DNA from 2 places in the Paenibacillus sp. MDV22-iso6 genome. Region 1 is predicted to be linked to the other one. Evidence: riboswitches for the same ligand, from Rfam matches in the RefSeq annotation. Region 1 holds a riboswitch; the other holds the start of a gene.

The links. A riboswitch is a leader RNA that binds a small molecule or an ion and turns the genes downstream of it on or off. The one in region 1 is predicted to bind cobalamin.
Region 2: another riboswitch for cobalamin. It lies ahead of metE (5-methyltetrahydropteroyltriglutamate--homocysteine S-methyltransferase); the one in region 1 lies ahead of AC4PM4_RS09040 (ABC transporter substrate-binding protein).

What each region holds. Positions count from the first base shown of each region.
Region 1 covers NZ_JBZVDZ010000002.1:604,639-620,689, forward strand. Annotated here, with positions in the region: gene AC4PM4_RS08985 (ABC transporter ATP-binding protein) at 1-373, shown strand, start outside; gene AC4PM4_RS08990 (ABC-2 transporter permease) at 366-992, shown strand; gene AC4PM4_RS08995 (aminotransferase-like domain-containing protein) at 1,179-2,600, opposite strand; gene AC4PM4_RS09000 (DMT family transporter) at 2,721-3,659, shown strand; gene AC4PM4_RS09005 (hypothetical protein) at 3,682-4,005, shown strand; gene AC4PM4_RS09010 (Cof-type HAD-IIB family hydrolase) at 4,117-4,920, opposite strand; gene lplA (lipoate--protein ligase) at 5,154-6,155, opposite strand; gene cobD (threonine-phosphate decarboxylase CobD) at 6,366-7,514, shown strand; gene AC4PM4_RS09025 (adenosylcobinamide amidohydrolase) at 7,495-8,322, shown strand; gene cbiB (adenosylcobinamide-phosphate synthase CbiB) at 8,367-9,347, shown strand; gene AC4PM4_RS09035 (histidine phosphatase family protein) at 9,338-9,985, shown strand; cobalamin riboswitch at 10,152-10,288, shown strand; gene AC4PM4_RS09040 (ABC transporter substrate-binding protein) at 10,683-11,687, shown strand; gene AC4PM4_RS09045 (FecCD family ABC transporter permease) at 11,684-12,730, shown strand; gene AC4PM4_RS09050 (ABC transporter ATP-binding protein) at 12,739-13,548, shown strand; gene cobT (nicotinate-nucleotide--dimethylbenzimidazole phosphoribosyltransferase) at 13,596-14,726, shown strand; gene cobU (bifunctional adenosylcobinamide kinase/adenosylcobinamide-phosphate guanylyltransferase) at 14,723-15,283, shown strand; gene cobS (adenosylcobinamide-GDP ribazoletransferase) at 15,280-16,051, shown strand, end outside.
Region 2 covers NZ_JBZVDZ010000003.1:356,653-372,703, forward strand. Annotated here, with positions in the region: gene AC4PM4_RS10855 (glyoxalase superfamily protein) at 1-247, shown strand, start outside; gene AC4PM4_RS10860 (helix-turn-helix domain-containing protein) at 304-852, shown strand; gene AC4PM4_RS10865 (hypothetical protein) at 868-1,053, shown strand; gene AC4PM4_RS10870 (3-ketoacyl-ACP reductase) at 1,073-1,792, opposite strand; gene AC4PM4_RS10875 (DUF4097 family beta strand repeat-containing protein) at 1,867-2,769, opposite strand; gene AC4PM4_RS10880 (HAAS signaling domain-containing protein) at 2,772-3,362, opposite strand; gene AC4PM4_RS10885 (PadR family transcriptional regulator) at 3,355-3,684, opposite strand; gene AC4PM4_RS10890 (FAD-dependent oxidoreductase) at 3,959-5,503, opposite strand; gene AC4PM4_RS10895 (glycoside hydrolase family 3 C-terminal domain-containing protein) at 5,884-8,703, shown strand; gene AC4PM4_RS10900 (methyl-accepting chemotaxis protein) at 8,836-9,675, opposite strand; gene metE (5-methyltetrahydropteroyltriglutamate--homocysteine S-methyltransferase) at 10,040-12,388, opposite strand; cobalamin riboswitch at 12,609-12,806, opposite strand; gene nrdG (anaerobic ribonucleoside-triphosphate reductase activating protein) at 13,062-13,571, opposite strand; gene AC4PM4_RS10915 (anaerobic ribonucleoside triphosphate reductase) at 13,568-15,529, opposite strand; gene AC4PM4_RS10920 (hybrid sensor histidine kinase/response regulator) at 15,904-16,051, shown strand, end outside.

The DNA of each region.
Region 1 (16,051 bases):
AGAACTGCTTGACCTGCTTGCGGATATGATACAGGACGAAACTCGATCCATTATTTTCTCGACTCATATCACGACGGATTTGGAGCGTATAGCAGATTATATTACATTCATTAATAAAGGAAAGATTGTGTTTAATGAAGCAAAGGATGATGTGCTTGAAAGGTACACGATAGTAAAGGGGGACATGAAGCTGCTTGATGCGGACACGCGAGGACAATTCGTCGGAATCCGTGAGACAGCGGTTGGTTTTGAAGGCTTGGCAGATAACAAGGCGGAGGCAGAACGATTATTTGGCAATTATGCTCTTTTACATAGACCCTCCCTCGAAGACCTTATCTATTTTACGGCCAAGGGGGAAAAGCATCATGCTTAACTTGCTTCGCAAAGATTATATCGCTTTGAAAAGCTCGCTATGGTCCATCCTTTTTTATTTTGTTGTATTCAGTGTCGCATTTATCCCGACAGTGGAAATGTCGATGTATTTTGTAGGGATCTATACCGCTTTTGGCTCGATTATGCTTGCAACCATGATTGATATCAAAAACCATAATCATAAATTTCTTGTCACGCTCCCGCTTAGTCGCAGAAACATTGTGCAAGCAAAGTATCTGTCTGCCGTTCTCTATACGCTTTTTGGAGTTTTCGCTTCGTCAGGCGCTCACTGGCTGGTTAACTTTCTTTTTCCCGAACTGAACAAGCCCGACTTTTCGGTACTGGACATCCTGATTTCGATTGGAATGGTGCTGGTTTTAATTTCGATCTATATGCCTCTTTTTTACGCCCTTAGTAAAAAGGGAGCGGGAATAATTAATACGGTTTTCATGATCGTTCTTATTATTTTAGCGCAACCTGTCGCCTCGCTCTTATATATGGCAGGCGAGAACGGAATGGGTCGTGCTTCGGTTTATGTTTTTGTTTCAGTTTGCATTCTTCTGTTGTTCATTGTCTCCTATTTTGTAACGGTCCGACTGTTTGCAAGGAAAGATCTATAGGATGGATGAAGAAGAATTTCAATAAAAAAACTTTAAAACTTACTTTGCCAGTCGAGAACAGCAGAACAGCAGCCCAAAAAGTAAAGTCGCCAAACGGCGACTTTTTGTGTTACAGAAGATTTAAAATTTGTGACCTGCCAGACAAGCTATCGTTAATCTGCAAATGCAGATTTTGCAAACGTATCATCACGTATTTTCAGCCAACGCAATGAGTCTGCTCATGCCTTCTCGGATTTGCTGCTCGTGAGCATAGGAGAAGGAGAGACGCAGCTTGCGACTGGCGTTCGCATCGGAAGGATCGAATACCGTTCCCGGCACAAAAGCGACGGAATGCTCCATGCATCGGTGAAGCAAGCGCCCCGTATCTACACCTTCCGGAAGCTCCGCCCAGATGTTGAGTCCACCCTCAGGACGAGTCCACGTCCAATTGGTTTGTTGAAGGCACTGTTCCATTACTTCCATCCGCAGTTGAATGGCGGTACGCAGCTTGGACAAGTGCTGGTGCATGCGTGGGGACTGGAAATAACGGAGGAAAAGCTTCTGGTTCAGCAGAGGTGATCCGTTATCTGTCAGTGCTTTTACGGCTTGTAATCCTGGCATGAACCGGGGACGGCACATAATGGCGGCAATCCTCAGACCCGGCACGACATATTTGCTATAGCTGCGAATATAGAGTGTATGACCTGTAGTATCGTATGTGAAGATTGGCGCGGGAGGCTTTTCCTTGAAATAGATATCATAGGTGCTGTCGTCTTCCACCAGAAAACATCCGTACTGTTCTGCCAGTTCAGGTAGCTGTTTGCGCTGCTCGGTCGGAATATTGATGCCCGTAGGGTTTTGGAAGGTCGGCGTCATATAAAATACTCTCGGCTTTTCCTGCTTCATCAGGCGTTCAATCTGTTCCAGATCGTAGCCATGAGGATGAATATCCGTAAAAATTAACTTGGCACCTTGTTTGCGGAAAATTTCCATCGCAGGGCCATACGTTGGCCTCTCCATGAGCACACGGTCACCGGGTCTGACGAGACTGCGGGAGATCACATCAATGGCTTGCTGTGCCCCGGAAGTGATCAGCACTTCATCAGCCGAGATGTAGAAACGTTCTCTCGTCGTCAGATGGCTTGCCAAGGCACTACGCAGCTCCAGATCTCCTTGAATCGTGGAATACGTCCCAAGCAGACGGGGATATAAATCCAGCAAATCCCGCATTAATTCTCCCCAATATCGGTTTGGCAGCAGGGCGGGGTCGATCAATGATTTGGAAAATTGGTATTCCGCCTCAAGGGATTGCACGCGGGCAAGTGAATCCCAATGCAACCAGGCAGAGACTGCCGGGTCATCGGCCTGATCTGTCACGGGAGAAGGGTCAGCAGGGCTGACATAATAACCGGACTTATCCTTGACGTAAACGTTCCCCCGTTCCTTTAATTCCTGATAGGCCTTAAAAACGGTGAGGCGATGTACACCGAGCAGCTCGGACAGGCTCCGCACGGACGGCAGCTTCTCATGCTCTTTCCACTCTCCGGCTTCGATCCGTACAACCAGATAATGTACCACTTGCTCATATAGTTTCAGGCTGTTATCTGTCATCAACATGGCTTTGCCCACCCGGCTCACGCTCCTTTTGAACTCCATTGTAACAGCAAACGGGAACTAACTGTTCTGTTTTATTCATTCTGTTCTGTGGACAGTGCTATATGATGGAGAACAGATGAAGGAGGGGCTAGCATGGTTGCAGTAGCATTTACCGTAATGTGTCTTATTTTTGGAACAACGTTTCTAGCGATTAAAATTGGCGTGGAGGCAGGCATGCCGCCTTTTCTGTCGGCCGGACTACGCTTTATCATTGCAGGTGCTCTAATGTTTGCATGGATGTGGATGAAAGGGAAAGTGAACTTGTCTTTATTATGGCGGAAAGAGATGCTCTTGACGGGTGCGGGACTCACGTTCGGGACCTTTGCGACTTTGTATTGGGCTGAGCAATATGTGAGCTCGGGTGTTGGCGCGATTCTGTCAGCAACAGGTCCACTGATGATTATGGTGATGCAGACAGCGCTGTTGCGTCAAAAAACGTCTGCACGCATGATTGCGGGCTGCCTGATCGGTTTTGCTGGAGTTATCCTCGTCGTGTTGCCGGGTGTATCGATTGGTGGTAGTTCCCTGTGGCTTTGGGGCTGTATTGCCGTATTGGTGGGTGAAGTCTGTTACTCGGCAGGTGCGTTGTACTCCAAAAAGGTCATTAACCAGTTTAAGGAGGCTAATCCTGTAGCGATCAATGCGGTGCAAATGATGTACGGAGGTGTACTGTTATCTGCGCTTTCGGCGGTGACCGAATCGTGGAGCACAACTGGACTGGATTGGATGCCGACGGTATCATCCCTGATCTATCTGACGGTAATCGGTTCGATGGTCGGGCACAGCTTGTTCTACTGGATCATGTCTCGTACCAACCCGTTATTCCCAGCGACCTGGTTATACATTTCCCCTCCGATTGCGGTCGGGCTTGGGGCGGTTCTCTACAATGAGCATGTAAGCTGGATTACCTGGTTGGGCGTTGCGCTGATCGTTTCAGGTTTGCTGGCGATGAATGAGAAAGTGATGGGGTGGCTTAAAAAGGGAAAACGTACAACTTCATTGGGTCAGACTTCCAAATCCATGGTGAAATAGGGAATATATATTTTACGCAGGAATGAGGCGAGTAATCCATTTAAATAGACAGGGGATCGGTGCTGTTTTATTGTTTGCGGGAATCGTGCTCTATGGCATGATCCATATTGGGACCATTATTCATTTACCGGACGTAACGATCTGGTTCAATCAATGGGGCCGTTATCTGCAAGCCACTTTTGAAACGGGTGGCATCATTGGACTTATCTTGGCCATTCTTTTATTCATTATAGGAGTAACACTCCTGCTTCCTAGGCCATTGGCCGATTTATCCAAAGGGAGAGTAATGAAGGAGATCAGTGAGCGGAATCGTGAATTTGACGAGAAGTATGGCAAAATAGAATAATTAACAGTTTTATTACAGAAACAGCCCTGCACAAGCGATTCATCACCGTGCAGGGCTGTTTCATTGTATCTTGAAATAACATGTTTTATATGGATTCGACCTCTTAAAAGCTTACTCTGCGTTCAGTACAAACTTCTCAATCACTTGCTTCACGCCGTCTTCGTTATTGCTCGCGGTAATGTAATCTGCCAGCTCTTTCAGAGCAGGGATCGCATTTCCCATCGCTACACCAAGACCAGCAACTTCCAGCATCTCATGGTCATTCCAGGAATCCCCGATGGCAATGCACTCGCTCAATTGGTGACCGAAGTGTTCTGCCAGGAAGGTTAGAGCATGGCCTTTTGTTCCTTCGCGGTGCATAATTTCAAGGAAGTATGGCTTGGACTTGGTGATGTGTACTTCTGATCCGAGCAGTTCGCGCAGGGCAACCGCAACCTCATCCAAGTAATCCGGCTCATCGATGATGAGCAGTTTCGGTGTTTTTTGCTCGATCACTTTGATGAAATCCGGTTCGATGTGGTACTGAGTGCCATTCAGTTTGGCGTAGTCACGCAGCTTGTCGTTTTCTTCACGGGCGAAAAGTTTGTCGTCAATGTACGTTTGCAGGTGCAGATTATGCTCCAGGCAGTAGTCGTACAATTTGCGGGAAGCGTCCTGTGGAACGTAGCGTTCGTAGAGTACTTTTTCGTCCAGCAAGTTTTTCACCAAAGCGCCTTGATACGTAATGATTGGCACGTTTAGCTTCGTTTGGCGAGCGAGTGCTTGTGCAGAAGCATAGGCACGTCCGGTTGCCAGTGTTACAACGACACCATGAGCTACCGCTTGTTCCAGGGCAGTCTGTGTTGCAGGCGTTACTTCCTTGTTATCGTTGATCAGGGTATCATCAATGTCAATTGCGATTAATTTGTAGGTCATCTGTGTTTCTCTCCTTTTTTATCTGTATCTATTTAATTGAACTAAATAAACTCACACAAGCACTACGATGACAGAATAACCTTCCAATCACTGTTATCCCCAGATTTTTTGATCCCTCTTATAAGGGGGAAATCCGGTGATAAAGGTGAACGCTTCGCTTTTACAGGTTTTTTCTGTCCTCTCCGTTTCAGTGATCATAGTTAGTTCAAAACATCTATATACATCTAAATTGCTTACTCCTCCAGGAAAATGAGGCCAATAAAGTCCTCCAGCTCCAGGTTTCCGAAGTAATGTTTTACATCCAGACCCTTAAGTGCAGTACGCACCTCAGATTCCTCGTAACGCTTGCCACGCAGCATATCTTCGATATCCGCCACATCGCCTACGCCGAAGAAATCACCAAAGATTTTGATATCTTCAATCCGTCCATCTTTGATATTCATGCGCAGATCAATGATGCCGACAGGGAATTTACGTGTATGCTTCACATTGCTTTCCGGGGAAAGCCCGTAGTTCCAGTCCCAATTGTTATAACGTTCAGCAGAGATTTCGTTGATTTTGTCCCAGTCTTTCTCTGTGAGTTCATATTGAGGAACGTCTTGTGGCTCCATACGGAAAATGTGGCGCAACAGCTCGTCCCGGAATTGTTCAATGGTCAGATTGCTGTCAATCAGATCACGAATATTCGCTACACGAGAACGTACGGATTTGGTGCTCTTGGATTTGAACTTCTCCGGATTAACGTTGAGTGAAGCCTGTACGTGGTCGAGGTTCAGGTTGAACATCAATGTGCCGTGACTGAACATACGGCCACGCGTAGAGAATTGGGCGTTGCCCGAAATTTTCTTCTCTCCGACTTGCAGATCGTTACGTCCCGTCAGTTCGGCATTAACGCCAAGCTCTTGCAGGGCTTCCACCACAGGCTGCGTGAATTTGCGGAAGTTATGGAAGGATTGTCCGTCATCCTTGGTAATAAAGCTGAAATTGAGGTTGCCCAGATCGTGATAAACGGCTCCGCCTCCCGAAAGACGACGTACGACTTGAACACCGTTATCCTGAACATACTCAATATTGATCTCTTCAATGGTATTCTGGTGTTTTCCGATAATAATGGACGGGCGGTTGATGTAAAACAGCAAATAACTGTCATCCATCGGCAGATGCTTCAGAATGTATTCCTCAATGGCGAGGTTTACAGAAGGATCTGTAATGCCCTGGTTATCAACAAACAGCATGGTCATTCCTCCATTAATGTATGTGAGGGATGTATATCCCTTATGTAGTGATGCTTACGGAATCGAAATTCCTTCTCTATTGTAAACGAATTGTCGAAAGGACACAAAGAAATTGAAGCCGCAAAGGGCTTGAATAGCCAAATCAGGATTGACCCCTGCCTGCCACGACATCCATAATAAAAAGGACATGCAGAAAGGATGACGGACAGGATGACCGGTTTAATTGAAGTTTTCGGGCATGGTGGTGATGTGGAGACCGCCGCGGCACGTTTTGGAGGGAATCCTGCGGATTTCCTCGATTTTAGCGCAAACATTAATCCTCTGGGTCCACCTCGGGAAGTGCTGGAGGCTCTTGAGCAAGGATTGCATACGGTACTTCGTTACCCCGATCCGGGTCATCGGGCGTTCAAAATGTTGCTTAGTGACCGACTGGGTTTAACCCCAGATCACATATCTGTGGGTAACGGGGCGGCAGAAAGCATGGCTCTAATCTTACTTGGACTCGCGCCGCGTAGAGTAGGTACGGTAGAGCCCGGTTTTTCAGAGTACAGTGCATTATCCAGACAATTTGGAGCAGAAGTCCACCATGTTCAAGGACGGGAAGAGCTGGACTGGCGAGCAGAACCGGAAGATATTGAGAAGCTGATGGAGCAGGTGAACCTGCTCTTCCTTGGACAGCCCAACAATCCTAATGGGGTACAGTATCCGGTGGACGTTCTGCAACGGCTTGCTCGTAAAGCAGAGACAACAGGCACGATATTGGTTGTCGATGAGGCATTTATCGATTTTATTGCTGAATCACAGCGGCAATCGCTGGCGTCCAGCTTGAAAGAGTATCCGCAAGTGATCATCATTCGGTCCATGACCAAGTTTTATGCGATTCCAGGCCTGCGTCTGGGTTATGCGATGGGTCGTCCCGAACTGATTCGTGCCATGACAGAGAAACAGGTCACCTGGAGTGTGAACGGGCTGGCACTGATCGCAGGTGAAGCCTGTTTACGCAGCGGGGATAATTTTGAACAGGAGACATTAGCACTGGTGTCACACGAGCGGGAGAGATTAACGGAAGGCCTGAAGGCTTTGGGATGTAAGGTGACGCGAGGGGAAGCGAACTTTATACTGGTAGCTCTGCCAGAGCCGTGGACAGCGACGTCCATCCAGGCTGCCCTCGGTGAACGCGGTATACTGATCCGAAGCTGCGCAATGTATCCCGGACTTGGGGAACGACATGTACGTTTTGCGGTCAAGGACGCGGAGGCTAACGGACGTTTGCTGGAAACGATAGGAAATGTAATTACGTCTAATCCGACAACCGGATTAGAGGCAGGGGGACAAAGCGATGGCACTGCCATTCTATAATTATTACTCCCATTTACAAAAGGACCAAAAGGACCAGAACGAATACAGATCTTCTGTGTGGCCTGGATTACACGTCTCCGCACATGAGCGGCATATTAAAGCGTCCAGTCCTTCTGCTGTAACAGCCCTTTCCAGTGCCGTGTATGGGGGCGGTATGATTGAAATTGATCGTATATTCAACATCTATGTCGACAGACATTATCGCTGTGATGATCCACCTCGTGATATTGCTGATCTGTTGAGTGAATGGCAAGAGCCACAGGATCAATGTGCCGGTCTTCTGACTGCGGTTCGATTGGAGCACACAGCGATTCAGGAATACGAAAGTGATGAGTTCGGATTACTTTGCTGCACTACAGCAGGGGTATCCAATGCTGCACGGGCAGGTTCTGCAAGAACCGTGTTCGATGCTGCGGGGAATGAGATGAGCAATGGGACGGTGTCCCAGAAAATTGGGAAGGTTTCGGCTTCAACCTATACTCCCGGTACGATCAATATCATGTTGTGGATGAATGGGCGTATGACTGCTGGAGCGATGGTGAATGCCATTCAGACTGCGGTAGAGGCGAAGGCCGCTGCGCTAGCTGATTTCGGTGTGGCGGATTCAGAGAATGGTCTGACTGCAACCGGAACAACAACGGATGCCATCGTACTCGCGGTAAGTCAGGCTGAAGTAAATAAACCGCTCATCAGTTACGCCGGGACGGCTACGGTCATGGGTGCAGCGATCGGCAGGCTGGTGTATGACACGATAACGGAAAGCCTGCAAGCCGCGCAGGAGTGGAAAGAGAGGAATAACAAGCAATGACATCTCTGCTGATTCAATGGGCTTCTTGGCCGATCTGGACGGGAATGGCTGGAGCCTGGATTATTGTAGGAGCATACATATTGGATCGCTGCATCGGAGATCCACGCTGGATTCCTCATCCGGTGATTGGCATGGGAAAGGCCATCTCTGCACTGGAGCGGGCGATAAGATCGCGGGTGGACTCGAACCAGGCTCTCAAAAGAGCGGGCGTATTATTTCCCCTTTTGATTGCAGGCGGTTCTTTTGCACTGACTTGGGGATTGATCTATGTGCTGGGTCTTATTCATCCCGCTGTTGCGGTTGTGGCAGAAGTGGTGTTAATCGCAACCACCATTGCCTCGAAAGGTTTGAAGGATGCAGGTATGGAAGTTTACCGCCATCTGAGTCAACAAGATTGGCCTGCGGCGAGACGTTCACTGGGTATGATTGTAGGACGTGATACGGCTCATCTGGATGAACCGGAGGTTGTGCGTGGGACGGTAGAGACTGTGGCGGAGAATATCGTGGATGCCATCGTCTCTCCACTGTTCTATGCCCTGATTGGTGGTGCACCACTTGCCATGGCCTATCGAGCGGTGAATACACTGGATTCGATGGTAGGTTATAAAAATGAAAAATATCTGCATCTCGGTTGGGCGTCTGCCCGTCTAGATGATTGGGCCAACTGGATTCCCGCGCGGCTTACCGCCTTGCTGTTAATTATAGGAGCTTGGTTCATGAAGCTGGATGCCAGAGGGGCAGCACACATGGTGTCCCGGGATGCACGACTGCACCCAAGCCCAAATAGCGGTTTTCCCGAGTCGGCGGTGGCCGGAGCGCTGGGCATAAGACTTGGTGGACATAACGTATATCACGGCGTTGCTTCATTTCGCGCATATATGGGCGAGCCTACAAGACGGATGGAAGCAGAAGATATTGTACGAACAACACGGCTTATGTTCTGGTCGGCAGGTTCTTTTGTTTTATTATGTTGGTTGGTCACCTTCGGGATATGGTCTGCTGGAGGTGCACTGTTATGGAGATAGAAGCTGGACATGGTGGCATGCAAAGCCGTGAGATTATTTTGATACGTCATGGTACAACGGCGTGGAACTTGGAAAAAAGGTATCTTGGGCATACTGACATCGGACTGTTGCCTGAGGCAAAGCAGGAGCTATCTTCGCTGCGTGAGCAGTGTAGCGATATCACATGCGACGCCTTGTATTGCAGTGATATGCTGCGTTGTCAGCAGACACTTTCACACATTGCATCGTCCCAAATGGGACAGGCCAAGCTTGATGCCCGACTAAGGGAGATCGACTTTGGTCAGTGGGAGGGGTTGACCTACGATCAGCTCAAGGACAATTCGCAGTACCGAGACTGGATCGATGCGCCGCATGAGGTAACGCCACCGAGTGGCGAGCCTTGGACAGCATTTGCAGCGCGGATTGATTCATTTATGGAAGAGTGTCTGATGTCCTTTTCACCAATACTGCACTCTCGCAGCATAAACGTGCCAAAAGTAGCCGTGATTACGCATGGCGGTGTTATTCGTTATATTGTGTCACGTCTCATTCCGAATCAAGATTTCTGGGATACGCAGGTAGTACCAGGACAAGCGATAAAGATCCGGCTGGCTGGCGATGGGGATAGCTGGGTTGGAACCAGATTGACTTTTCCGTAAATCGGGTTGTAAGGATGTACAATATAACCTATAATCACAACAGAAGTGTGACTTAGCAAGTGCATCATCGGATGGAGGCTCAACAAGCCCTTCCAACGATGCAGGATGCTCACTTGAATGGTTAAACAATATTAGCGACCATGGGTCCCGAGTGCATGCAGTAATGTTTCATGCTTTTATATAAGGCGATGAACGGCAAACGGGTGAAATAGGGAAGCCGGTGTAAATCCGGCACGGTCCCGCCACTGTAAATCAGGATGAATTCCTGTAAGTCAGGTTACCTGCCCTGGACGTATAAACCGGTGTTCCTTCGAGGAAAGGACAGCGTTTCGGGCAGTTCTCTGTGCATATACAGCGCCAAGCTGATCATGCGCAGATCGCCACATGCGAGACGTCATCCCTGATCCTGACCCAAGGATTAGGGATTTTATTTTTTCATATAAGATGAACCGAATATTACACGAGAACGAAGAGTGCAGAACCAATCTGAAGAAACGAAGTGTTCGCCTTTATAACCGGATTTTTCCCTTTTCAAAAAGGGGATCAAAAAAATCTGGGAATAACAGCGATCGGAAGATGGTACTGCAATCGTAGTGGCCTAGTGTAAAGTTTTATTGGTTCATCTTATATAGGAACACAAATTCAAGCGGATTTGGGACAGGAGCACTACTCATTAGAATGGATAGAGAAGGGGAGAATGAACACAATGAATTTCAAGACATGGAAAGGCGTAGCGTCACTGCTGAGCGCAGCGATGCTGGCACTGACGTTGGCCGGATGTGGTACAACAACAACGAACGAGGGTACAGGAACCTCGCAACCTGCACAGGAGCAATCCCAGGAACAGGCGAAAACAGATCTCAAAACACAATATCCACTCACGGTTACAGATGCTACGGGTGAATCATTTACCTTTGACAAAGCACCAGCCAAAATCGTATCCGTATCTCCGGCTGAAACGGAATCCCTGTTCGCACTCGGATTGGACGAGCAGATCGTAGGGGTATCCGACTATGACGATTATCCGGAAGCAGCAACAAAGAAACCAAAAATGGGCGGCATAACAAAGCCTAATGAAGAGTCGATCATTGCAGCTGAAGCTGACATCGTATTTACAGGTATCTCGATGAGCAAAGAGTCGGTGAAGAAACTGCGCGATCTGGGCATTACCATTTTCAAAACAGATCCTAAATCAGTGGATGATGTGATGAATAACATTGAAACTTTTGGTAAAATCACGGATCATCAGGAAAAAGCACAGGAGATCATCACCCAGATGAAAAAAGATGTGGCTGATGTAACTGAAGCTGTGAAGGCAGTTAAACCAGAAGAAAAGAAAAAAGTATACGTTGAATTCTCTCCAGGCTGGACTGTGGGTAAAGGCGAATTCATGGATGAATTGATCACACTTGCCGGAGGAAACAACGTAGCTTCCGACTTGACTGGCTGGAATCAGATTAATGAAGAGAACATTATTGCTTCTAACCCGGACGTCATTCTATATGCGAACGATGTCATTGATGAAAATTCCAAAACATTGGATCAAATCATCAAAGCACGCAGCGGATGGGATCAAATCACGGCTGTGAAAAACGATGCAGTCATCGGTCTGGATGCCAACCTGTTGAGCCGTCCGGGACCACGGGTAACCCAAGGTCTGAAAGAAGTAGCCAAAGCGATCTACCCTGATCTGTTCAAATGAGTAAAAAGCTGGCAGTGTACGGAACGGCCGGAATTGTGCTGCTTGTGTTAACCGTGCTCATCTGCACGGGCATCGGTTCGGTTGCCCTGCCTGTCCGGGACATTGCGGGCATCTTGCTTCATCGCATCCCCTGGCTGGGCGACTGGATTGTTCCTGACTGGAATACAGCAGCAGAACAGATTATATGGAAGGTCAGATTCCCACGTGTACTGCTTGCCGTGCTTGTAGGTGCATCGCTGGCGATTGCCGGAACTGGATTCCAGGGGGTTCTTCGTAACCCTCTGGCTGATCCGTTTACCCTGGGCGTATCGTCCGGTGCATCGGTAGGTGCGGCTTTTCTGATTTTTTTCGGATTGCAGTATGCACTGATTGGGATCTGGACTCTGCCACTGGTCGCGTTTCTGACGGGAGTAGTTACATTGTGGTTTGTGCTGGCCCTCGCTCGTGAGGGACGCAAAATACCGACACACAGCCTCATTCTGGCTGGCGTGGTCATGCAAAGTTTCCTGGGAGCCGTAGTCTCCTTCCTGTCGACCATGTCGAAGCAGACAATCAATGAAATTATATACTGGACGATGGGAAGTCTGGCACTGCGTGGGTGGTCGTATACGGCCATCCTTTTCCCGTATTTTGTGCTGGGGCTGATTTTCCTCTGGAGCCGTGCGCGTTCGTTGAATGTGCTTGCCTTGGGGGAACGACAGGCTGCTCATATCGGGGTTAAGGTGGATGGATTGAAGCTGTCGGTGTTAGCTGTGGGTACGCTGCTTACGGCAGGCGCTGTCTCCGTATCGGGCGTGATTGGCTTCGTCGGATTGGTCATTCCGCATATTCTTCGGCTCATCGTCGGACCTGATTATCGATTGCTGGTGCCTTTGTCCGCGATTGGGGGAGCCATCTTCATGGTCTGGGCAGATACGATTGCACGCTCATTGCTGGCCCCAACCGAAATTCCGCTGGGTGTGGTTACGGCTTTCGTTGGAGCGCCATTCTTCGCGTATCTGCTACACCGGAACAAAAAGCTGCGGAAGGGGATGATGCCATGAGCACATTCATGAAAACAGACCTTACCGAGAGCCGGCCGATGATAGAGGTCACGGAAGCTGGTAAAATGTATGGTAACCATCGGGCTCTGCATGCAGTGGACTGGAAAGTCAAAGAGGGTGAATGGTGGGGCGTTGTTGGTCCAAACGGCAGTGGCAAATCGACCCTGATTCAGCTACTTGCCGGAACCGAACAGCCGAACGCAGGCAGCATACAGATTGATGGACGCGACATTTCCTCATACACCCGTAAAGATTTGTCACGTATGATTGCGGTCTTGCAGCAGGATGGTCTGCCGGCCATCTCTTATCCCGTAAGAGATGTTGTCGAGATGGGACGTTACCCTTATCAGAACTGGCTTGGCAAAGAAACGTCGGATGGAGCAGCAGTAGTTGATAAGGTGTTAGAGGAGTTGGGTCTGAGTGACATGGCCGAACGACCTTTGGATGCACTGAGTGGCGGACAACGGCAGCGGGTTGCGCTTGCCAAAGTCATGGCTCAGGAACCCAGGCTATTATTGCTTGACGAGCCAACCACCTTTCTCGATATCAAATATCAATTGCAATTCATGGAGTTATTATCAGCGTGGCGTCAAAAAAATCATATTACGATTGTGGCGGTGCTGCATGATCTGAACCTGGCCGCACAATTTTGCGATCATATTCTGGCGCTGCGTGACGGGACTTGTGTAGGCAGTGGCACACCCCATTCGTTGATGACGGAAGAGAACATCCGGGAGATCTTCCGGGTGAGCCCGGCCATGGTGAATCATCCCGACAATGGATTGCCACAGCTTTTGCTAAGACGAGAGAAGAAATGAATGAACCGGGGGAAACCCCATATTTTGATAAAGGAAGTGCTGGCTGTATGAATAATGAACAGGTGTTGGAACAGTTAATGGGTCGGATCGTGGGTCCACATGAGGCAGTTGCGGCTGAAGCTTCCGCACATGTGGATGCATTGACGAAGCCACCCGGCAGTCTGGGCAAGCTTGAACAGCTGGTTATTCGTCTGGCGGGAATCACCGGTGAGGCTCGGCCTTGCTTTGATCGAAGAGCTGTCATCGTTATGGCTGCGGATCATGGGGTGGTTGAAGAAGGGATTAGTGCTTTTCCTGCTGAGGTAACGCCGCAGATGGTCCTGAATTTCCTAGCAGGGGGAGCGGCTGTCAATGTGCTTGCGCGCCACGCTGGAGCTCATGTGATCTGTGTGGATATCGGGGTGAATGCGGATCTGGATCATCCAGACCTGGTCTCCCGCAAAGTCCGCAAAGGAACAGCCAACATGGCGAAGGGTGCTGCAATGACCCGGGGCGAAGCGATTGAGGCCATTCTTGCAGGAGCTGAAGTGGTCTCCACCGAGGTTGCGAAGGGAACGCAGTTGTTTGTGACCGGAGAGATGGGGATCGGGAATACAACTGCTAGCGCTGCGGTGATGTGTGCATTAACCGGAACAGCACCTGCTTCAGCGGTTGGCCGGGGAACAGGCGTAGATGATATCGGTTTGCAGCGCAAAGCCGCAGTAGTCAGCCAAGCCCTCAGCGTGAATGCTCCGAATGCAGACGATGCACTCGATGTACTGTGCAAAGTGGGCGGACTGGAGATTGCCGGACTGACAGGCGTGATTCTTGCTGCTGCTGCAAACGGATGCCCGGTTGTCGTGGATGGATTTATCTCCACCGCTGCCGCGTTGATTGCGAGTCATCTTGCTCCGCTCAGCGCAGAATACATGATTGCTTCCCACACATCGCATGAAAGTGGACATGCAGCGTTGCTGCGTGAACTGGGCCTGAAGCCCATGCTGGATCTGGACATGCGACTGGGTGAAGGTACCGGAGGCGTGCTTAGTCTTCATCTGATTGATGCGTCATGCCGCATTTTGAACGAGATGGCGACATTTGCAAGTGCGGGTGTATCTGGTGGCACGAACGAGACTCAACCTACGGAGTCTTCATCAGCTTCTGCTGATTCCTCTGTACAAGGAGAGGTATCATCATGAGTGTACTCGTGACAGGCGGGGCGCGAAGTGGCAAAAGTTCGTTTGCCGAGCGTCTCTGTATGCAGCGATCCTCTGAGGCTTGGTATGTCGCTACGGCTCAAGCTTATGATGACGAGATGCGCGAGCGTATACGCCTGCATCAGAGCCAGCGGGATGAAGCAGGATATCTATGGCATACGGTGGAGGAACCGCTGGCATTGCCTGAGTTAATTACACGAATGGGAGAGTCCCATACAGGTACGTCTGCACCGACCGTTCTGGTCGATTGTCTGACACTGTGGCTCAGCAATGTGCTGTTAGCGCATGAACATGAACCGGTGCAGGTGCTGTACGATCATATGGATGCGCTGGTAGCGGCCATCCAGTCGTACCCGGGTCTGCTCGTGCTTGTCACCAATGAAGTAGGGGACGGTATTGTGCCGGAGTATGCGCTGGGCAGAAGATATCGGGATCTGGCGGGCATTCTCAATCAGCGGATTGCCGCGGTTTGCCGCGAAGTGTTTCTGGTGACAGTGGGCATTGCGATTGAGCTGAAAAGCAGGGAGTATCGTTTATGAGTAAAGGCGATCTTGAACAAAAACATGCGGCTGCGGCCGCTTTTCAATTTCTGTCCCGTTTCCCGGTGAAAATGCAGCTTGATTTCGTCCCGCCATTATTGCGGGAGAGTGTAGTGTATTACCCGCTGGTTGGTGCGGTCATCGGATTATGCGTCTGGCTGGGCGGAGCCCTGACGGGTGCACTGCTTCCATCGTTTCCGGCAGCGGTGTTAACCTTGACGTTATGGGTATGGCTAACCGGAGGCCTTCATCTGGATGGCTGGATGGATACGGCAGATGGGCTACTCAGTTATCGAACCCGTGAGCGAATGCTGGAGATTATGAAAGACAGTCGTGTGGGGGCCATGGGCGTAATCGCCTGTGTCCTGCTGTTGATGATGAAAGCAGCATTGATTGCTGACTTTATCGCACGTGGTAACTGGGCCTATGGAGCTTTGCTCATCCTGCCGATGATCTGGAGCCGTTGGTTCATGGTATATGCCATGGCGGCCTGGCCGAATGCCCGCAAGGACGATGGACTCGCTGTCCTGTTCAAGGGATTGGGGGAACGGAGGGAAGTCCAGCGTGCACGAAGCTCCGCGGTTGGGCTAACCATTCTGTCAGGTGTGATCACATGGGCTGCGGTATGGATCTTCCAGCCGGATACAGCCATGTTCCAGGTACTGGCGACGGAGAATGGATTGGGGACGTTACCATGGTGGCTATATCCTGTTGCAGCGATCATTGTGGTACCATTGGCTGGTTATGTGATTGGCAAATTCGTTGCCG
Region 2 (16,051 bases), on a different contig from region 1:
GCTATATATGCAGGTATCTTTGGACTCCATTCAATTGCATCTATCCGGACATCATGGCGATTGTACGCCTGGAGCGGCTTTACGCATAGAAACGGATGCGCTCGATGTATTATGTGAGGCGCTCAATCGGAAAAAGTACAAGCATTCCAGACCTGGCATTACCGACACACCGTGGAACCTAAGGGAAATGACAGTGATTGATCCGTTTGGTAACCGGATTGTTTTTTATGAACCTAAAGCGGAATAAGATTGAGTGTTGAGTATACAGATCGGATATACAGATCAAAGGGGGAGGATTGCAACATGGATATTGGTCTAGCCATTCGTACGATCCGCAAACAAAAACAGATCACCATCATGCAAATGTGCGAGGGTACGGGGCTATCCAAGGGGTTTATCAGCAACGTGGAAAATAATAAAACATCACCGTCCATCGCGACGCTTGAAAGTATCGCGGATTATCTGGAAGTGCCACTGCCATACTTGCTGCTGTCACCGGAGCAGCGGATGAACGTGGTGCGCAAGGATGAGCGCAAAGAGACGACTGCCGGAAGTGGGCAGATCAAAGTACAGCATCTAACGGCAAAGGGTGCCATGCGCATGTCCATTGTAGAGCTGCCAGCAGGTGCATCGACTGGGGTTAATAAGCACGCCGGAGAAGAGAGTCATCTGGTTCTGCAAGGCCGAATTCGCGCAGAGCAGTGTGAGGACGTAGAGATTCTGGAAGCGGGGGATTCATTCAGCTGGAATGCCATCGTTCCCCACGAAGTAACCAATATTGGGGAGGAACCCGCGGTAGTACTGATCGCCGTGTCCAAGGAATTGGATTTGGACCATTTGTGGAACGCATAAGCAGAGAATCGCGGAATGGAGAATGAGAGAAGTAACGCTGCATTAATCATAAGGGTAGAGATTCAGCGTGATGAATCGTATTCGGACACGATGGCGGCTGCTGAATATGTAAAAGGCCGCCCAGAGGTTTCTCGGGCGGCCGGATGGCGACGGAGTGCATCATTAGAAATGGTTGCTTCCGTCATTCATTGTTCTTTATAAATGGTCTGACTACTCCTGCTTACTGTGGATTAGTTGTCCAGATGCCTGCGGCTTTAACAAATACACGGTCCGACAGTTTGAGCGTCGCCAAAGCCAGTTCAGCTACGTCTTCCGCTTGCATCATGCGGTCTTCGTCTCCAATTTTGAGTCCGGCATTGGTTGCCAGCTCCGTGTTCACTGTACTTGGTGTTAACGCAGTAACCCGGATATTGGATTTGCGCACTTCCTGCATCAGGGATTCGGTCATGCCGAGCAGTGCGAATTTGGAAGCACAGTAAGCTGAGCCTGTAGCGAATCCACGCTCGCCTGCGGTGGAGGCGATGTTGATAATGCTACCGCTGCTTTCCTTAATCATGCTTGGCAGTACGGCACGAGTTACATAGTATGTACCCATGACATTAACATGCAGGATACGTTCCCACTCTTCCGGGTCCATATCCAGCAGTGTGCCGAAGCTTGCAATGCCTGCATTGTTGATCAGAATATCGACTGCGCCAAGCTCCATCTCAATCGCAGCTACGGCTGCTTCAGCCTGAGTGCGATCGGAAATATCCGCAATAGCACTGGTTACTTTTACACCATATTCCTGGCTCAGCGATTGCTGGAGAGCCTCAAGATCGGAGGCCGTCCGAGCGATCAGGCCGAGATGTACACCTTCCTTGGCAAGTGCTTCAGCAATGGCACGGCCAATACCTTTACCGGCGCCAGTGATGACAGCCGTTTTATTTTTAAGTTCCATGTGGGTAACTCCTCCTTAGAATTGGACTAGCATTTAATTATACTATATTACCCACAGTTCGAATATTTGCTTCATCATGATTGTTTGATTTTGATACTGCCTGAGGTAGTGCGAGCTTTGATGACCTCACGGCTTACCATGGGGGAATCAGGTATATTTACATCACCGGAAGTGGCCTGTGCATCGTAAATGCCGTCAAAATCGGGCGCTGCCTGTATGGAAATATCTCCTGACTGTCCCGATACATCAATCGAACCGGAAACTTCTTGCTCGATCTTCACACTGCCAGAAGTGAACTTAACATTTGCTGCACCGTTCAATTGCGTAATTTTGGTATCTCCTGACTGTACACTTCGGGTCACATCGCCATCAATGCCATTCAGCGTGAAACTTCCGGACGTTTGTTTGACTTGCATATCCCCCGCAATTGCCGCAGCTTTAATGTCTCCTGAAGTTAGATCGAGTTGAATGGTTGGTACGGTAATGTCCTGAAGGTGAATGCTTCCAGACGTAGTGTTAAGGTCCAAGGTATTGGCATGCAGGCCCTTCAGATCCAGATCACTGGAAGAAGAGACGATGTTAACTTCATCCAGCTGATGTCCTTCAGGTAGCGCAACCGTGATCGTTTGCTGCTGATTATTCCAATAAAGGGTGAAAAATTGCAAACGCAAACGCTCTTCCTGGTTTAACGTAAAGGTTCCATCCGTGATCGAAGCCTGTTTAAAACCTTCAATGGTGGCCGGGTCCCACTTTCCGTCGACTTCAATGTAGCCATTGGAATCGGGACTGACAACGAATTCAATATCTGCGCTTAAGTTGGCATTCATCATGATATTGTGCAGCTCATCATTTTTGAATTCCCAACGTTTGGAGTAGGGTTCTCTCTCGTCTCCGAACTGAACTCCGTATATGGAGGTTCCGAGCAAACCGATGCCGATACATAGTATCGCTAAAGCGATCCATTTTTTGGTGCTCATGATTAGACATCTCCCTTCATCGTCTTTTGATTCCATCTTATATACTGAAGAGTGATCAACTTAAAGGCTGTAAACACCCTTTTTGTCGCAATGGCGAATAGAATGCCTATACCGAATACTCCAATCGAAACAAATAATTCAGAATACTCGAAATGGCCGAGATATAAGAAATCTACAGCAGCAGCAACCGGGGCTACGACCAGCAGCGACAAACTGGCAATCGTGAGCCATACCGACCACAGAGTCAGTCCTAGTGGAATCGCCAGTATAATGTTCAGGAAAAAAAGTCCGATTGCCGTGAAGAAGTTGCGTGCAGCTCGATTTCCCTTCTTTTGCTGTGAACGCATTTCTTCGAATGTCCGTGCGTAGAACGGATCAGATCCTGGCGTTTGTGCATCATACCGGTCACCGAGCGCTTCTTTGGCAATCTCGATCGGATGCCCCAGTTCCCGTGCAATCTCTTCTTCCGGTCTTCCTTCTCTTAATCCCATCTCAAAATGCTGTTCATAATCAGCGAGCAATTCTGCCCGTTCCAGCGGGTCCATCGGTCTTAAATGAATCTCCATTGCCTGCATGAATTGTTGTCTATTCATTGGGGGTACCTTCCTCTATAAGATTTGCGACATTGCGCACAAAACCATTCCATTCATTCGTCAGAGTCTTCATATAGTCACGGCCGGTATCAGACAGTTTGTAATACTTACGTGGTGGTCCTTCACTGGATTCCTGCAGGTAAGTCGTACAATAGCCGTCATTGACCAATCTTCGCAAAAGGGGATACAGCGCACCTTCCGCCACTTCAATATGCTGGGATACAGCCTGAGCCAGTTCGTAGCCGTAACGATCCTGGCGGTTGATTAACACGAGGACGCATAGTTCCAGCACCCCTTTTTTGAATTGAATATTAACATTCACTTGGGTTCCTCCTTGTTGCTCTATCCAATCACTAGTGTGTATTGTTCAGTAGTTGTAAATTCATCATAGCATCCGGTACTGTTTAATGCAAGGTAGTGATTTTAAAATAGTTCCGTATCACGATGTCCCGCTAAGTTGGATTAACTTCGTTTTCTCGCTATTTTATCTATAGATCAGCATACGCAAAACCCGAATCGGTTACTTCCGTCTGAAGGCGGATTCCGATCCGGGTCTATGGGATGAAGATATACGCTGATGGGGGTATCAGCTTGGTTTATTCTTGTGCTTCCAGCATCTTAAGGTCTTTAACGGCAGGTCCTTCAATGACTTTGCCCGCGTAATCGTAACGTGATCCGTGGCATGGGCAATCCCATGAACGTTCCCCGGCATTCCATTCCACTTCACAACCCAAATGGGTGCAGGTGGTATCCACAAGAAAGAGTTTGCCAGTCGGGTCCTTGTAGGCGCCAGCGCGTTTGCCGTCATGGCGAACAACAGCCCCTTCATCGTTGCCGAGTTCTCCCGTGTTCTTGTGAATAATGCCGACTTTGCCAGAGATCAGTTCCGCGGCTACATTGACATTCTCTACAAGGAAGTTTTTCACACCAGGGTCTACCTTGAATCTTGCAGGATCGAATACTGCTGCGTAAGAGTTATCTCGTCCAGTAATCCGGTCTGTAAGGATATGTCCAGCCATCGTTCCTGTGGTCATGCCCCATTTGGCAAAGCCGGTAGCCACATAGACACGTTCATGTCGTCCGGTAATTGGCCCAATGTAAGGGACCTTATCGATGGAGATCAGATCCTGAGCTGACCAGCGGAAAGGGATGTTGCGAATGCCAAATGTATCGGCTGCATAACGCTCCAAATTTTCATAATGACCGACAGTGCATATGCCCTGTCCGGTTTTGTGATTTTCTCCTCCAAAGAGGATGTGTTCCTTCCCTTTATGAATGACAGTACGCAGGGATCGATAGGGTTTATCGTCAGAGATATACATGCCACCTGTGAAAGGTTTCTGAGGTTCAACAACAACAGCATAGGAACGCTCGGCGTGCAGCCGTGAAAAATAAAATCCGGGGTCATAGACCGGGAAATGGGAGGCAACAACGACATGTTCGGCCGTTACGGATGGACCATTCTCATATGTCCGCACATGTAGCGAGGCATCTTCCTCCACATCGGTTACCGTTGTATGTTCGTAGATGCGGACACCTTGCTTGACTGCGGATTCCAGCAGATAATGTAAATAACTAAGCGGGTCAAAGCGAGCTTGTCCCGGCATCTTAATACCTGCTCTGGCCGGAACAGGGATGGGAAGGGGATCAACCCATTGACCAGGAATATTCAGCTTGCCATAGGCAGTCAGCTCAATCTCCAGCTTCTTGAGATTCTCCTCGGATTGAATGTAGACATAGGCTTCTTCCTCTGCCCACTGGCAATCAATCTGTTTCTCTTTTACCAGATCGCGCATCCACTTGGCGGCTGTTGCATTGCCTTCATAATACATGCGGGCCTGTTCTTCTCCAAAATGATGAAGCAATTCATCAAATATCACGCCATGCTGTGCCGATACCTTGGCCGTTGTATGGCCTGTTGTGCCATCCAGTACTTTTCCAGCTTCAAGCACGACCACGCTCATTCCCGTCTGGGCCAGCAAATAAGCTGTTGTGATACCTGCAATTCCTGCACCAATAATGGCTACATCGGCTGTTGTATCTTCTGTCAGTTTCGGATATTCATTGAATGTGTTTGTCGCTCTCCACAGGGATTCCGGTATGGAAGGCAAACCTGTCGGGGGCTGTTGATGCTCACTCACTTGATTTTCCTCCTTCAATATTCTTCTTCATTAAGGACTATGCTTAGCTCAATAAGTACGTCATATCTATACTCCTATCCATGATTACCATACTGTGCCAGAATAAAACGATTGTCCGCATACTTTCCTGAGGAAAGTTCACATTTTCCTGTGAAGCCCCCCTGTTTTTTTTGCTAAACATGCTATATGATAGATTTACCGAAACCGTTTTAGTAAATGAAATGAAGAGTTAACGACGGCTCGTAAAGTGCTTGTTCTAAAAGGTTAAATCTTCGAATCGTGAGCTCGGATATGTCAAGAATACATCGTATTAATTTATCAATTATGTATCCGCTATCATTCTAAATAAATCAATGAATTCCCAAAGGAGATTCCATATTATGACCAACCAAACGAAATATCCGTTTCAGGATACAACGATCGAACTGGATACACGTGTAAAGGACCTCGTGTCCCGTCTGTCGGAAGATGAGAAAATCGAATCGATGCTGCAATACCAACCCGCAGTTGAACGACTGGGTATCGCAGCATATAAACACGGTACAGAAGCAGCCCATGGTCTGGCCTGGCTTGGCGAAGCGACTTCCTTCCCGCAGCCAGTAGGGCTGGCGTGTACCTGGGATGCGGACCTGATGAAAGAGATCGGCTCCGTGATCGGAGACGAGGCACGTGTATTTTATAAACGCAATCCAGCAGTAAACGGTCTGACTCTGTGGGCACCTACGGTTGATATGGAGCGTGATCCACGTTGGGGGCGGAACGAAGAAGCTTATGGTGAAGACCCGGAACTGACTGCTGAACTGACAACGGCGCTGGTTAAGGGAATCCAGGGCGACCATCCGAAGTATTACAAGGCGGTTGCTACGTTGAAGCATTTCCTTGCAAACAATAATGAAGTGGATCGTGGCAGTGGTTCATCAAGTATTGATCCGCGCAACATGCGTGAATATTATCTGAAAGCGTTCGAGAAACCGTTCAAAGAGGGCGGCGCACAATCAATGATGACCGCGTACAACTCTATTAATGGTACACCGGCATTGCTGCATCCGTTTGTAAACGAGATTGTGAAGGGCGAATGGGGCATGGATGGCTTCATCGTGAGTGATGCAGGGGATGTCATGGGGATCAAGAACGATCATAAATACTATGATTCTCACACACCAGGAACAGTGGAGTCCGTCAAAGCCGGAATTGACAGTATTACCGATGATGCGGATCTGTCGAAGCAGGCGCTGCGTGAAGGGCTGGAGCAAGGTACACTCACAATGGAAGACATCGATCTGGCGTTGTTCAATACGTTCCGTGTGCGTTTCCGTCTAGGTGAATTTGATCCGGCTGAGGGCAATCCATATGCTTCGATTGGTGAAGAAGCGATGATGACGGAGAAGGCGAAGGCCCTTTCACTGAGAGCAGCGAGAGAACAAGTTGTATTGCTTAAAAATGATCAAGGCACGCTTCCACTGGATAAAACAAAATCCGGCAAAGTGGCCGTGATTGGCCAACTGGGCGGAACAGTCTATCGTGACTGGTATGCAGGCACCATGCCATATAGCGTATCCCCGCTTGAAGCGATCAGTGGCAAAGTAGGCGGCGACAAGGTTGCATTCAAGGATGGCAATGACCGCATTACATTGACTTCAGTGGCAAGCGGTAAGGCTGTCGGATTGGCTGAGGATGAGAAATCATCCATCATTGCTTCAGGGAATGCTGAGACATTTAAAGTGAGTGACTGGGGCTTTGGCAGTTACACGTTGAAGGCAGACAGTAATGGGAAATACCTGACGACGGATGAAGAAACGGTTACGGCATCGGCGGATGAAGTATATGGCTGGTTTGTGAAGGAAGTATTCCATCTGTTGCCACAACAGGACGGAAGCGTGGGGCTGACGACTTGGAACGGTAAAACAGTAACGGCACCCAATAATGGAAACGATGCGTTTGCGGTATCCGAAGAGTTGAAATCTTTCGGTGCTACGGAAACGTTCAAAAAGGATATTGTGGTGAATGGGTTGGAGGAAGCGGTAGCGGCCGCGAAGGAAGCGGAGACAGCGATTGTATTTGTCGGCAACAATCCACTTGTGAATGGTAAAGAAGAGATCGACCGCCCAAGTCTGGACCTGGCTGAATCCCAGCAGCGTCTGGTTGAAGCCGTTTATGCAGCGAATCCAAATACCGTTGTAGTTATCGTGGGAAGTTACCCGTTCACGTCCAACTGGGTGCAGGAGAACATTCCGGCTGTATTGTATACATCCCATGCAGGACAAGAGTTGGGGAACGCTGTGGCTGACGTATTGTATGGCGATTATGCACCAGCAGGCCGCCTGAATATGACGTGGGTGCAATCGGCAGATCAGCTGACCGATATCAGAGACTACGATATCATTCAATCCGGACGTACGTATCAGTATTTTGAAGGTGATGTACTATATCCATTCGGACATGGATTAACGTATGCATCGTTTAAATACAGTAATTTGGAGCTGAACCCGGCCCAAGCTGGAGTCGAAGAGACCATTACTGTGCATGTGGATGTGACGAATACAGGAACGATCGCCAGTGATGAGGTTGTGCAGTTGTATGTGCGTGCCGGGCAGTCCCGTGTTAAACGTCCACTCAAAACGTTAAAAGGTTTCCGTCGTCTTCATATTGAAGCTGGGGCTACAGTGAAAGTCAGCTTCACACTGCCAGTTCAGGAACTGGCGATCTGGGATGTAACCCGTGATCGCTATGTGGTCGAAAGCGGTACCTACTCCATTATGGTGGGCAAATCTTCTGCTGATGTTCAGCTTGTTGCTGACCTGACGGTACAAGGGGAGACTATTCCTTCACGTAATTTGGGTGTGGCTACTCGCGCCGAAAATTACGATGCATACTTCGGTGTGGATCTGGATGAGAGCAAAGAAGGCGGAGCCTCTGTCCGTGTGATTGGTGAACAAGGCTGGATTGCCTTCAAGGATGCAGATCTGGGAAGCAATGCAGCAGCGCTTGAAGCTCGTGTATCATCAGAGCAGGCAGATGCGGTATTGGAAATTCGACTGGGCGCACCTGACGGTACACTGGCAGGACGCGTGGAGCTGGCACAGGGTAAGGCACAGCAGTGGTCCACGGTTAAGGCAGACCTGAAAGGTGTATCAGGTCAACAGGATGTATACCTCATGTTGTCCTCAGGAGTACGTGTCAGCCATTTCGAGATTCATTAAGTCGGATAGAATAACATTAGCAAGATGACCATGACCAAAATGGAATGATAGTAAATGAAAAATCCTCCGAAGAGATTCGGAGGATTTTGTTTGTGCATTTGGTTGAGTGGGTTAGGAGTTTCTTTTTCCTTTTTACTTTCCGTCAAATGTAATCAGTTTGTGCACAAATTGTTTCAATTGTTGGTTCGTTGCATTCAACTGCTCAATCGTGCTCATAAAATTGTTAACCAGTTCCGCTTGCTCCTGAGAACTCGCGGTAATCTCCCCAAGTTCATTCTCCATCCCCTGAATGGATTGGCGGACGGAGAGGAGGGACTCTTCAATACGCGTGGTCGCTTCCTTTGTATCTACGGACAGCTTGCGGATTTCCTTGGCGACGACGCCAAATCCTGCACCTGCTTCACCGACACGAGCAGCTTCGATGGCGGCATTCAGGCCGAGCAGATTCGTTTGTTCCGAGATTTCACGGATGAAGCTGGCGACCTGAGTCACGTTGCCTGATTTCTGTACAGCTTGTTTGGAGTTGTTGCGAATTTCTTCGGTGGTGGCGCTCAGCTCCTCCGAATGTGCAGCTACGTGCTGAACGCTGTCAATCAACTGGTTGGTCAGGTTTTCGGTAGCATTCATGAGCTGCTGCAGCTGATCCTGATCATCCATACTATAGAGCAGGTTGAATATAGCGATGACCTCGCCCTGTTCATTTTTGATCGGAAGGTAGGCGACATCAAACGGCACTCCAAATAACTCCTTCGGGTAATGATCAAATTGTTTGTCCGTACCACCTTTCAGATCGGCAAAATCACGATTAGGCTCGAGCAGTGGATCACCTGCTTTGAACTCTAGTTGTTTTAACGACTCTCCTGCGGAAAAATACAGGAATTTCTCCCGGTCAATAATGGAAAGGGTTACATCTTGGCGAATCGTATCCCGAAAAAAGGGCATACATGCGATTAGTGATTGAATCATATCCATTGGAAAGGTCCATCTCCTCAATTTTCTGATCTGATAAACGATTGTTTTAAATTGTTATTTAATAACTGCCTATATCATATATCGTCATGCAATAAGGAATAAAATAGAGAGAAATGATAATATATGATCCTTTAGAAGAGTTAGCTGCAGTTTCAAATACTTTTAGCTTCTGCATGGTTGTTCCGGGTGTACCGGACGGTAACTGGCAGGACACGTTGAAATGACGCAGGAGTACGTGTCAGCCATTTCGAGATTCGTTAAGTCGGATAAAAAAGACATTGCCAGATAAACAAATAGAATGATAGTAAATGAAAAAAGCCTCCGAAGGAATTCGGAGGCTTTTATTTGCATTCTCAAGCTTTGTTTAGATTGAAGAATCAGCGGTTACCCGTTCTCTTGCTGTACGAGCAGCATCCACCATGATGCTCAATGCATCTACAACTTCCGCTTTACCACGTGTTTTCAGTCCGCAGTCAGGGTTTACCCAGAACAGATCTGCTGGCAGCACTTGAAGTGCACGCTCAATCATATTCAACATCTCGTCCTTGCCTGGAACACGCGGACTGTGGATATCGTATACACCGAGTCCGATGCCTTTGTCATACGTATTCTGCTCGAAGCTGCCTACCAGTTCCCCATGGCTACGGGATGTTTCGATCGAGATCACATCTGCATCCAGGTCGCTGATGGCTTCAATAATATCATCGAACTCGCAGTAGCACATATGGGTATGCACCTGCGTTGTTGGTTTTACGGTAGCAGTAGCTAAACGGAAGGATTCCACGGCCCATTGCAGGTACTCATCCCACTTGCTCCGTTTGAGCGGAAGTCCTTCACGCAGAGCTGGCTCATCGACCTGAATCATCTCAATGCCTGCTTGCTCGAGCGCTTCAACCTCGTCGCGAATGGCGCGAGCAATTTGGTAGGATACTTCACTGCGTGGAATATCCGAGCGGACAAAGGACCAGTTCAGGATCGTTACCGGACCTGTGAGCATGCCTTTCACCGGTTTGCTGGTCAGTGTCTGGGCATAGGCCGTTTCTTTCACCGTCATCGGTTCATTGAACAGTACATCTCCGTAGATTACAGGTGGCTTCACGCAGCGTGAGCCGTAAGATTGTACCCAGCCATTTTTGGTGAAGGCGAATCCGGTCAGCTTCTCACCGAAAAACTCGACCATATCGGTACGTTCGAACTCACCGTGTACCAGCACATCCAGACCAATTTCCTCCTGGATAGTAATCCATTCTTGGATCTGTTCACGTACATAGGCATCATATTGCTCCGCATTCCATTCCCCTTTACGGAAGAGTGCACGTGCTTTGCGCACGTCTGCCGTTTGCGGGAAGCTGCCAATGGTTGTTGTTGGCAGCAGCGGGAGCGACCATTTTTGCTGCTGCAATTCGCGTCGCTCATGGAATGACGCGTTGCGAAGCAGCTGCTCATCAGCATGCACCCCTGCAGGCGCACCACTCAGGCGTGTCCGTGATTCGGACTCGCTCAGCAGGCGCACCGCTTCGGTGCTTGCCTGGGCGCGGCGGCTGGCTTCAGCCAAAGCCGCTGCTTGGTCCGCCTGCTTCGCACCGCCGGACAACAACGTGCCGAGCGTCGCTATTTCCTCCAGCTTCTCGTCGGCAAAGGCCAGGGCATTGCGCAGTACCGGATCAAGCGCGCTCTCCTGAGCGGCAGTAACCGGTACATGCAACAGGCTGCAGGAAGGCTGAATGATCAGCTTGCCTTCGGCTGCGAATTCAGCCACCTGCTCCAGCAGCTTCGCCGTCTCTGCGAGATCGGCACGCCAGATGTTGCGCCCGTCGATGACACCGGCGCCCAACCATTTATCCTGCGGGAAGCCATGCTCCCGCAGGCTGGCGAGGTTGCCTTCATAGCCGTGGACCAGGTCCAGGCCGATTCCGGCAACAGGCAGTGCTGTCACGACCGGATAAGCTTCCACTGATTCGAAGTACGTTTGAAGCAGCAGCTTCAATTCTGGTGCAGCTTGTGCCAAGGAAGTATACACCTGTTGCAGCAAGGCTTCATCTTCGGAAGAGGCAGCCAGCGTCAGAGCAGGCTCGTCGATCTGTACCCACTGTACGCCTTCTGCTTGAAGCTCAGACAGAAGCTGGGCGTATACGGGAACGAGGCGTGTGACGATCTCTGCGAAGCGTTCCGCGTCATAGCCTTTGGCGAAACGTACATACGAGTACGGACCGACTACGACCGGTTTACCTTCCAGCCCAAGCTCTTGCTTCGCTTCGCGATAGGCGGCAAGGGGTTTATTTTCAAGCAATGCAAATGCAGTATCATTATTAATCTCAGGAACGATGTAGTGATAGTTGGTGTTCAGCCACTTGGTCATCTCACAGGCTGTTGCCTGATCATTACCCCGGGCCATGGCGTAATAAGTAGAAACGGATACCGGTCCGCCTGCATGGTTAAAGCGCTCAGGAACGACGCCAAACATCGCAGATACGTCAAGAATATGATCATAGTAGGAGAAGTCGCCCACAGGAATCAGATCGAGCTGCTGTGCCTGCTGTTTCTTCAGATCCTGCAACCGAAGTGTGGTCAGCTCCTGATGAAGCGTAGATTCATCGATTCGGCCAGCCCAGAAGGACTCCAGTGCTTTTTTCCATTCGCGTCCCGCACCGATACGGGGGTAACCAAGGTTGCCTGTCAGTACTTGTGGCTGTTGTTGCTGTGATTGCGACATGTAAAATTCCTCCTCATTTATAATAGGTAAACTCATCAAGTTGAAGCTATTGTGGTGTGTTTCTTTTGAAAGCATCAAAAAAAGGCATTCCTTCCGATTCCATACCCCGAGAAACAGGCATCATGAATGACGACTGTGCACAAAGATAGAATGGGAAAGAACACCTGCTATAAGTAGTTGTAGCGGTTGCTCTAACACCTTCCTATCTTCCGTAGGTCATGCGATGCTGTCGAAACAGGCAGGTCTCCTGGCTTGCGGATCATGGTCATATGCATTCCTTCCCGGTGGTTACACCAGTGGATTATATGCACAGACTCCCCGTATACAGTGGCGGGACCGCGACGGATTTACACCGTGCTTCCCTTTTAAGCCTGACCACGCATGTAGCGCGGTAGGCACCTGTTTCCGTGTGCAGAAATGTGCGTACACATCTCTGGCTATGAAATTGGCGACCAAGCATAGATGATAGATTGTATCATGATGCAATCGTCGTATACTTGCTCTTATGCTACCAATCATAGACGATAACCTAAGGGCTTGCAACATATATCATTAATCCGATCGGAAATAAAATTTGCTCTATGAATCCTAGATATATTGGCAGATTTGACTCCTTAAAATGAACCATATCATCGCCCACGCTGTGCTTGATCCCCCTCAAATAAAAAAATCGTTACCATGCATCTAACTGCATGGTAACGATTGTCCGGCCTGCCATTGTTGCACCCACATTAACGATGCGCTGATTACGACTGCCACGAAAAGGAAGAGACACATCACGTTCAGCTGCGATATAAGGCCCATCGATAATGACGTCGCATAGCTGGGATAACTCCGCCCGTGACGGGTCTGTAATCAATTCCTCATACACAAACCCCGTGTATGCCCATACAGTCAGATCAGGTCGTGCAGCCCGAAGCTGCCGAACCCAGGATGCGCATTCTGCCGCAGAGAAAAAAGGATCACCTCCGCATAACGTTACCCCTTCCAGCAAGGGATGCGAGGTTACCTCATGCAAAATCTGCTGCTGCCGCTCCTCCGTAAAAGGTTCGCCTGCACGGAAGTTCCATGAGCCGGGGCTAAAGCAGCCCGGACAGGCATGACGGCATCCGCTGATGAACAACACGGCACGCAGGCCAGGCCCCTCATTCACCGATTCCGGAATGTATCCATACAGATTCACCGATGTTTCACCCGGTCTCTCACTTCGGCCTGCTTCGCTCCATTGAAGCGCACTTTATAGTCACCGGTCAGATATCCCGTCACCCGGCGCAGCCGCTGGAAATGCACGTGGGTTTCATGAGCCTCACATCCGGGACATACATCTCCAATAACGCCCTCATAACCACAGGACGGACAACGGTCAATCGGATGATTAATGGAGAAATACCCGATGTCCTGGGCCAGCGCGTATTGCACGATTCGTTGGAAAGCGGCGGTATTGGCCCTTACGTTCCCGTCGAGTTCGACATAAGAGATCGCTCCGGCATTACATAGTGAGTGGAAGGGAGCTTCCAATTCAATCTTGCGATAGGCAGGAAGGGAATGATAGACCGGAATGTGAAATGAATTGGTGTAGTATTCCCGGTCGTTGACCCCCGCGATGCTGCCGTATCGCTCACGATCAATCTTGGTGAATTTGCCGGACAGTCCCTCGGCGGGCGTAGCGAACAAGGTGATGTTCAGGTTATGCTGCTCACTCATCCGGTCGCAGAACTCTCTCATCGTACGAATGATATTCAAGGCTTCATGATGTACATGGAGATCTTGTCCATGGTGACGGCCATATAGAGCGGTCATACATTCAGCAAGTCCGATAAAACCAAGGGATAACGTACCATGTTTCAACAGGTCAGCCACTGGTTCATTTGGAGCCAATTGTTCACCGCCTTCCCATACTCCTTCCCGCATCATGAAGTCCGATGCTTTGGCAGGCTGATTCGTCTGAATTCGATACCGGTGCAGCAGTCCATCCGTAGCATTGTGCATGACGGATTCCAGCGCCGTATAGAAGCCAGCCCGGTCAGCGATGGCTCTTGCTCCCTGGCAGATCCCATATCGAATGCCGAGCTTGACCAGATTGATGGTGTTAAAGGACAGATTGCCTTTGCCGCTCTGACGATTGCGTCCGAAGCGATCAGCCAGTGTGCGTGTCCGGCATCCCATCGTCGCAATGATCGTATCGGGATCTTCCGGTTGATAATAGGGAAGGTTGAAGGAAGCATCCACATTGACAAAATTCGGATACATGCGCCGTGAGGAGCAGGTCACAGCAAGCCGGAACAAGTCGTAATTCGGATCTCCCTCAGATTGATTAATTCCTTGCTTGCACTGGAAAATATGTTGTGGGAACACGGGCGTTTCTCCGTTACCCAGTCCCCGAATGGTTGCTTCCAGCAACGACCGGGACACGAGCCGACCTTCGGCTGAAGTGCACAGCCCGTAGTTCAGCGAAGTGAACGGAATCTGTCCCCCAGCACGACTGCTCATGGTGTTCAGATTATGGATCAGAGATTCGGCAGCCTGTTCGGTCTCCAGTTCCGTTTCTTCACAGGCAAAGGCGAAGGCTCGAGGACACTTCTCCTTTGCTTCATCGCTATCCAGATGCAGTTGCTCATCCTCAATTGGGGAAATCTCCCCAAACAGCCGTTGCCCCTTCCGATAATGCTTACGGAACGAACGCTTCACATAAGGTGCGAGATCCCAGTCGATTTTATTGGCGGATACACCGCCGTACTGGCTGTTTTGCTGGGATTGAAAAATAATGGCCACCAGTGCCATGGCAGACATGATTGTCTGTGGTGTACGAACCGAACCGTTGCCGGTATTGAATCCGGAGGCCAGCAGTCGGTCAAACGGAATAAAGATACAGTTGGTCGTCCCAAGGGCATACTGATCCAGATCGTGTACATACAGATCGCCGTTCTCCACAGCTAGAGCGAGCTCCTTAGGCAACACATGACGCAGAGCATGCCACTTGGCGGTCTCCGAACCGAGCCTGCTCATCTTGCCGCTGAACGAGTCTCCGTTCAGATTGGCATTCTCCCTCAGCGTATCGGCATCTTCAGCACCAATAATTCGTCTTCCCAGGTCAGATAGAAGATCAGATGCCGGTGGAGAGGCATACTCAAGCATGTTCATATCAGTTCCTCCTAAATAATGAAATTGAAATTGTATAGGGATAATGTCCATTCATTGAACACTACATGTAGAGTTTCTTTATCCATTTATAAACTATATATTGTTATTTAGGTGTGATAATGATCACATGGGAGAGGCTGATCGACTGTCATGATTTATAGCCCTGAATGATAAATGTTTTCAAAGCTGGAGGGTAAGCGTATAATTTCTATTTACCGTGCAAGTTCAGTTGACGATGCTTGAAAAAAGGATAGAAAACTTCATATATGAATAGTTTGTGACAGCTGTTTTGGAACATTTGATCCCTCGTTAATCGATTGAATCATACTGTGGGATACGGATTTGAAGTGCAGCTAAAACAAGAGGGGTGAATCATGGGAACGTTAGGCATTACAAGGGGCTTCTATGAAAATATACAGGAAGCCGCATCCCATATTGTAGATGTATTAAGCGGTATATTAAAGGTGAACACCATTTTCGTTGCCACGAATGATGGCGTGACGAATGTTATTATGGAAGCTT